Arthrobacter globiformis: one gene and its partner. Each later gene encodes a partner of the first gene's protein in a complex. Links are inferred from orthologs where the notes say so. Each region holds a gene or a part of one and is shown on either strand. Other genes may lie near its edges. The genes, in order: hisH and hisF.

Region 1 (3,265 bases):
CCGGCACGGGCCTTGGCCTGGATGTGGTGGAAGCAGTCTACGAGGCCGGGGAAGCCAGCCAGGCGGTGGTGGTCGTGGACGAGGCCTACCACGAGTTCGCGCACGACGGCACGCCCAGCGCCCTCACCCTGCTGCCCGGCCGGGAGCGGCTCATCGTCTCCCGGACCATGAGCAAGGCGTTCGCTCTTGCCGGCGCCCGCCTGGGCTACATGGCCGCGGCCCCGGAGGTGACAGACGCCCTCCGGCTGGTGCGCCTGCCCTACCACCTGTCGGCCGTCACGCAGGCAACCGCCCTCGCGGCGCTGCAGCACCGCGAGGCGCTGATGGCCGATGTCCAGGACATCAAGCGGCAGCGCGACCGGATTGTCGCGGAACTGACGCGGATGGGGCTGCGGCCCGCGGCGTCCGACTCCAACTACGTCTTCTTCGGCGGGCTGGAGAACCCCCATGAGGTCTGGCAGGGGCTGCTGGATGCAGGGGTGCTCGTCCGCGACGTCGGCATCGCCGGCCACCTGAGGGTCACGGCCGGTACTGAGACGGAAACCACAGCCTTCCTGGAAGCGCTGGAAACCATCCTGGCCCGGCAGGCCGCACTTCCGGCCTAAACTTGGATATGGACCAGGTCAGGTCCGCCCCCATCCTTCGTCAAAGGACATCTATCACCATGAGCGACACCGGAATCAAGGCTGCCGAGGCACGGACTGCACGCATGGAGCGCGCCACCAGCGAATCTTCCGTGCTGGTGGAGATTAACCTCGACGGCACCGGAGTGTCGGACATCAGCACGTCAGTCCCGTTCTACGACCACATGCTGACGGCGCTGTGCAAGCACTCGCTTATCGACATGACCGTCAAGGCCACGGGCGACACCCACATTGACGTCCACCACACAGTCGAGGATGTTGCCATCACGTTCGGCGAGGTCCTGCGCACCGCTCTGGGCAACAAGGCGGGCATCCGCCGCTTTGGCGAGGCCACCGTGCCCCTGGACGAGGCCCTCGCGCACGCCGTCGTTGACGTCTCCGGCCGGCCCTACCTGGTGCACGGCGGCGAGCCCGCCGGGCAGGAGTACCACCTGATCGGTGGCCACTTCACGGGATCGCTGACGCGGCACGTCTTCGAGGCCATTACGCTGCACGCCGGCATCTGCCTGCACATGAACCTCATCGCCGGCCGCGACCCGCACCACATTGTGGAAGCCCAGTTCAAGGCCTTCGCCAGGGCCCTCCGCGCAGCCGTCGAGCCGGACCCCCGCGTCGAAGGCATTCCGTCCACCAAGGGAGCACTGTGACCGGCAAAGTACTGCGCGAGGGCGCAATCCTCGACCCGTCGGCCACGCTGAAGCCGGCATCCCCGGAGGGCAAGCCCACCGTCACCGTCCTGGACTACGGCTCCGGCAACGTCCGTTCTGCCGTGCGCGCGCTGGAACGCGCCGGTGCCGAGGTCATCCTGAGCTCCAAACCCGAGGACGTGCTGAACGCCGACGGGCTGGTTGTGCCCGGCGTCGGCGCCTTCGAAACGGTCATGCGCGAGCTTAAGGCCGTGGATGGAATCAGGATGATCGGACGCCGCGTTGCCGGTGGCCGTCCGGTCCTCGGTATCTGCGTCGGCCTGCAGGTGCTCTTCGAGGCCGGCGTCGAACACGGAACCGAAGCCGAAGGCATGGGGGAGTGGCCCGGCAAGGTGGAACTCCTCCCGGCCGAAGTGGTGCCGCACATGGGGTGGAACACCGTCAAGGTCCCGGAAGGCTCCAGGCTTTTCGACGGCGTCGAGGGTGAACGCTTCTACTTTGTGCACTCCTACGGCGTCCAGAACTGGGACTTCGACGTGATCCAGCCCCGGATGGCGCCGCCCCTGGTCACGTGGTCCGAGCATGGTGGCCCCTTCATCGCCGCCGTGGAGAACGGCCCCCTCTGCGCCACCCAGTTCCACCCGGAAAAATCCGGTGACGCGGGCGCGCGGCTCCTGAAGAACTGGGTCGACGGGCTCCGTGGGCCAAATTCCCGGCTGGCAGCGGACGCCTAGATGTGGTCAATCCTCCTGATGGGACTGGCCGGCCTCCTGGTGGGCGGCGGCCTGTCCTTCAGGCAGCAGCGCAAGCCGCTCTGGATCCAGATCGGTTTCTACGTGCTGGCCGCCATGTCGCTGCTGGCCGCCTACCTGCTGACCCTTCCCGGCAACTAACCAACTAACCCGCCGTGTGCGCCGCAGAAGTCGCCGCGCACGGGAACCAGCGCCTACAAGAACTGAGGATCCCTGATGACCAGCCAAAACGAGCTGCCGGTACTTGAACTGCTTCCCGCCGTCGACGTCGTGAACGGCCAGGCCGTCCGCCTGGTCCAGGGCGAGGCCGGCAGCGAAACAAGCTACGGAACGCCTCTGGAGGCGGCGATCAACTGGCAGCAGCAGGGCGCGGAATGGGTCCATCTGGTGGATCTGGACGCTGCCTTCGGACGCGGCTCAAACGCGGACCTGCTGCGGGAAGTGGTGGGCCGGCTGGACATCAAGGTCGAGCTCTCCGGCGGCCTTCGGGACGACGAATCGCTGGAGAAGGCACTGGACCTGGGCGTCGCCCGGGTGAACCTCGGTACCGCCGCCCTGGAGAACCCGGAATGGACCGCGCGGGCCATCGACCGCTTCGGTGACCGGATCGCCGTCGGCCTGGACGTCCGGGGAACCACCCTCGCCGGCCGCGGCTGGACCAAGGAAGGCGGGGACCTGTGGGACGTGCTGGGCCGCCTCGAAGAGGCCGGCTGCGCACGCTACGTTGTCACCGACGTGACCAAGGACGGGACGCTGCAGGGGCCGAACGTCGAACTGCTGCGGCAGATGGTGGAGAAGACCGGCAAGCCCGTGGTGGCCTCCGGCGGCATTTCCAGCCTGGACGACCTGAAGGTCCTGCGCTCCCTGGTGCCGCTCGGCGTCGAAGGCGCCATCGTGGGCAAGGCCCTGTACGCCGGCGCCTTCACCCTGCCCGAGGCCCTCGACGTCGCCGGACGGCGCTAGGACGCCGCCGTGACCGAGCACCAGCGCAACTCCGCGGACGGCGGCGGACCGGCAGCGGACCTGCCCCCGGCACGCCGGCTGCCCGGTCACATCGAGGCCGCCCTCGCCGGGGCGGGAGGCGCCGCCGACTCGGCGGGACAGCCCTGGGCCGGGCGGAGCCTGGCCGGCGACGATGCCAAAATCCACAACTTCGAGGACGACGACGGCGCGGCCGACGCCGGCTACCTCACCGCAGTGTCCGCTCTTGTTGCGGGCGACG
Region 2 (3,042 bases), 250 kb from region 1 along the record:
CTCGCCAAAGGACTCGGCCTGGAAGACGTCTACAAGCATCTCTAGCCGCCTCTGCGTGGCCCCGCTTGCCTGACACAAACTTCCAGACCAGAAAGACCTCATAATGCTGCGTGTAGCCGTACCCAACAAGGGATCCCTGTCCGAAGCCGCGTCCGCGATGCTGTCCGAGGCGGGCTACCGCCAGCGCCGCGATACGCGCGAGCTGGTCATGGTGGACCCCGACAACGACATCGAGTTCTTCTTCCTCCGCCCCCGGGACATCGCCGTCTACGTCGGGCAGGGAACGCTCGACGTCGGGATCACCGGCCGCGACCTCCTGCTGGACGCGCAGGTGGAGGCTGAGGAACTGCTTCCGCTCGGCTTCGCCGCCTCGACGTTCCGCTTCGCCGGGCCGATCGGTGACTTTCGCACGGTAGATGAACTCGAAGGCAAGCGCCTTGCCACTAGCTACGACGGGCTCCTGCGCGATTACCTGGCGGAGCGCGGCATCAAGGCGAAGGTGGTCCGGCTGGACGGCGCGGTGGAATCCTCCGTGCGTCTCGGCGTCGCGGATGCCATCGCCGACGTCGTGGAAACGGGCAACACCCTCAAGGCCGCCGGCATGGAAATCTTCGGGGATCCGATCCTGAAATCCGAGGCCGTCCTCATCCGCCGCACCGGCGACGGCGGGGCCGCCAACGGCACGGCCAAGGAGATCGAGGTCCTGATCCGCCGCCTGCAGGGTGTGCTGGTGGCGCGGCAGTACGTGCTCATGGACTACGACATCCGCAAGGAGCTCGTGGAGCAGGCCGCCGGCCTCACACCCGGCCTGGAATCACCCACCGTCTCGCCGCTGCGCGATTCCGAGTGGGTGGCCGTCCGCTCCATGGTGCCCAAAAAGGAAACCAACCGGATCATGGACGAGCTATACGACCTCGGCGCCCGCGCCATCCTGGTCAGCAGCATCCACGCCTGCCGGATCTGACCCGGTTTCCCCCAGACAGCACACCGCAGCAGTACAACAGGAGAAGTCATGGCTGTAGCCGTCCGCGTTATCCCCTGCCTGGACGTTGATGCCGGCCGCGTGGTCAAGGGCATCAATTTCGAAGGCCTTCGCGACGCCGGGGACCCCGTGGAACTGGCGCACCGCTACGACAACGCCGGTGCTGACGAACTTACCTTCCTGGACGTGACAGCGTCCTCCGGCAACCGGGAGACGACGTTCGACGTCGTCCGCCGCACCGCCGAGGAAGTGTTCATCCCGCTCACCGTCGGCGGCGGCGTCCGCGGCGTCGCCGAGGTGGACAAGCTGCTGCGCTTCGGCGCCGACAAGGCTTCCATCAACACCGCCGCCGTGGCCCGCCCCGACGTCATCGACGAAATAACCCGGCACTTTGGTTCCCAGGTGCTGGTGCTGTCCGTGGATGCCCGGCGCGTCCGCCCCGGATCCCAGCCCACGCCGTCGGGCTTTGAAGTGACCACCCACGGTGGCCGGCAGGGCACCGGAATCGACGCCATTGCCTGGGCCAAGGAAGCGGCGGACCGCGGGGTTGGTGAGATCCTGCTGAACTCGATCGACGCCGACGGCACCAAGGACGGCTTCGACCTCGAGCTCATCCGGCTGGTCCGGTCCGCAGTCAAGGTTCCGATCATCGCCTCCGGCGGCGCCGGGGAACCCGCGCACTTCCCGCCCGCTGTCCAGGCCGGAGCGGATGCCGTCCTGGCCGCCTCCATCTTCCACTGGGGCCCGGACGACATGATGTCCCAGGTCAAGACCGCAATTCGCGACGCCGGCTTCGAGGTCCGCTAATCGCCGCTGGTTGAGCTTGTCGGAAACCGCGGCTGGTTGAGCTTGTCGGAAACCGCGGCTGGTTGAGCTTGTCGGAAACCGCGGCTGGTTGAGCTTGTCGGAAACCGCCGCTGGTTGAGCTTGTCGGAAACCGCCGCTGGTTGAGCTTGTCGGAAACCGCCGCTGGTTGAGCTTGTCGAAAACCGCCGCTGGTTGAGCTTGTCGAAACCAGATTTCGGCAAGCTCAATCTGCGGTGACGTTAAAGCCCGACTTCGGCTGACTGGAGGAGCGCGACGGCGTCCGGCTGGCCCTCGAAGGTGACCAGCGCATGGCGGGTGCGGCCGTGGGCGTGCATCAGCAGCTCACCCGGTTCCCCCACGATAGCCACGGACACTGGTGCGCGCTTGGCGACGTGCCTGGGGCCCGAGGGGCTGACCAGGACGATGCCGAGGTCCACGCCGCGGTAGAGGATGGCTGCCCGCTTGACGAGCTCATCCCACAGGGCGTCCGAGTATTCCGCGTCGAGGGCGCGGGGGGCCCAGCGGTCAACGGCGCGCCGGATGTCCTCCGTGTGGACGAAGTATTCGATCAGGTTGGAGCTCTCATCCAGCGCCTTGATCTTCATGGGCGAGAGCGCGGGCGGTCCGGCGCGGAAGGAGTTCACGAGCTTGGCATACTCGTCGGCGGTCCGGAGCTTTCCGGCCAGGCGGGCGGTTGCCTTGTCTGAGGCCTTGGACAGGCGCTTGATGATCAGTCCGAGCCCGACGGCGGCTTTCCGCTCCCGCAGGTACAGGTGAGCTGCGAGGTCCCTGGTTTGCCAGCCCTTGCAGAGCGTGGGGGAGTCAGGACCGGCCGCCAGCAGGGTCTCGGCCAGAACTTCTCGGGACGGATCGACGAAATGCATCACTTGGAAAACTAGCACGTCCCCGTGAGAGTTGCGCAGTCTGTTGATATAGGTGAATTTGTGCCCTTGTTCACAGGGCGGCAGTGTGACAGGCATCCCTCGTGCCAGCGTCCCGGCGGGGGCACTAGACTTGACGTGATGTCTGAGCAGCCCGCCCCCAGCCCCGCCCCCGCCCCAACGGCCGGTGCCCCTTCGTCCGACGCCCGCGAAAGCCTCCTGCCCGGAAGCCCCCTTCCGGCCGGGATTGCCTCGGCGCTGAAGCGCGACGGCGCCGGACTTGTGGCTGCCATCGTGCAGCAGTTCGACACCAATGAGGTCCTCATGCTGGGCTGGATGGACGACGAGGCCCTGAACCGGACGATGACCACC

What was found.
Region 2: the proteins of hisH (region 1) and hisF are in contact, whole or in part, in a crystal structure (PDB 6RU0), measured with the Thermotoga maritima proteins. The link is inferred for Arthrobacter globiformis from one-to-one orthologs. Residues at the interface, in WP_004080484.1 of Thermotoga maritima: Asn15, Arg18, Arg22, Arg117, Leu118, Pro119, His120, Met121, Gly122, Trp123, Asn124, Asn134, Gly135, Tyr136, Tyr138, Val140, Tyr158, Glu180, Lys181, Ser182, Ser183, Lys184, Ile185; in WP_004080486.1 of Thermotoga maritima: Met1, Leu2, Ala3, Arg5, Ser40, Glu41, Asp45, Glu46, Ala70, Glu71, Ile73, Asp74, Ile75, Pro76, Phe77, Asp98, Lys99, Ser122, Gln123, Glu161, Thr195, Leu196, Asn247, Arg249, Glu251.

Annotation. Positions count from the first base shown.
Region 1 is NZ_JAUSXI010000001.1:1,997,120-2,000,384, forward strand. What follows is about bases 204-3,156. They hold hisH (imidazole glycerol phosphate synthase subunit HisH), read left to right. Parts: upstream 204-1,287; coding sequence 1,288-2,025; downstream 2,026-3,156. Other genes in these bases: QFZ33_RS09125 (histidinol-phosphate transaminase), read left to right, coding at 204-605; hisB (imidazoleglycerol-phosphate dehydratase HisB), read left to right, coding at 665-1,291; QFZ33_RS09140 (hypothetical protein), read left to right, coding at 2,026-2,184; priA (bifunctional 1-(5-phosphoribosyl)-5-((5-phosphoribosylamino)methylideneamino)imidazole-4-carboxamide isomerase/phosphoribosylanthranilate isomerase PriA), read left to right, coding at 2,260-3,006; QFZ33_RS09150 (SseB family protein), read left to right, coding at 3,016-3,156. Outside these bases: more of QFZ33_RS09125, read left to right, coding at 1-203; more of QFZ33_RS09150, read left to right, coding at 3,157-3,265. UniProt on the Escherichia coli protein: IGPS catalyzes the conversion of PRFAR and glutamine to IGP, AICAR and glutamate. The HisH subunit catalyzes the hydrolysis of glutamine to glutamate and ammonia as part of the synthesis of IGP and AICAR.
Region 2 is NZ_JAUSXI010000001.1:2,245,291-2,248,332, forward strand. The notes cover bases 171-2,900. They hold hisF (imidazole glycerol phosphate synthase subunit HisF), read left to right. Parts: upstream 171-1,012; coding sequence 1,013-1,789; downstream 1,790-2,900. Other genes in these bases: hisG (ATP phosphoribosyltransferase), read left to right, coding at 171-964; QFZ33_RS10245 (TIGR03085 family metal-binding protein), read right to left, coding at 2,029-2,673; hisI (phosphoribosyl-AMP cyclohydrolase), read left to right, coding at 2,812-2,900. Also shown: QFZ33_RS10230 (phosphoribosyl-ATP diphosphatase), read left to right, coding at 1-45; more of hisG, read left to right, coding at 104-170; more of hisI, read left to right, coding at 2,901-3,042.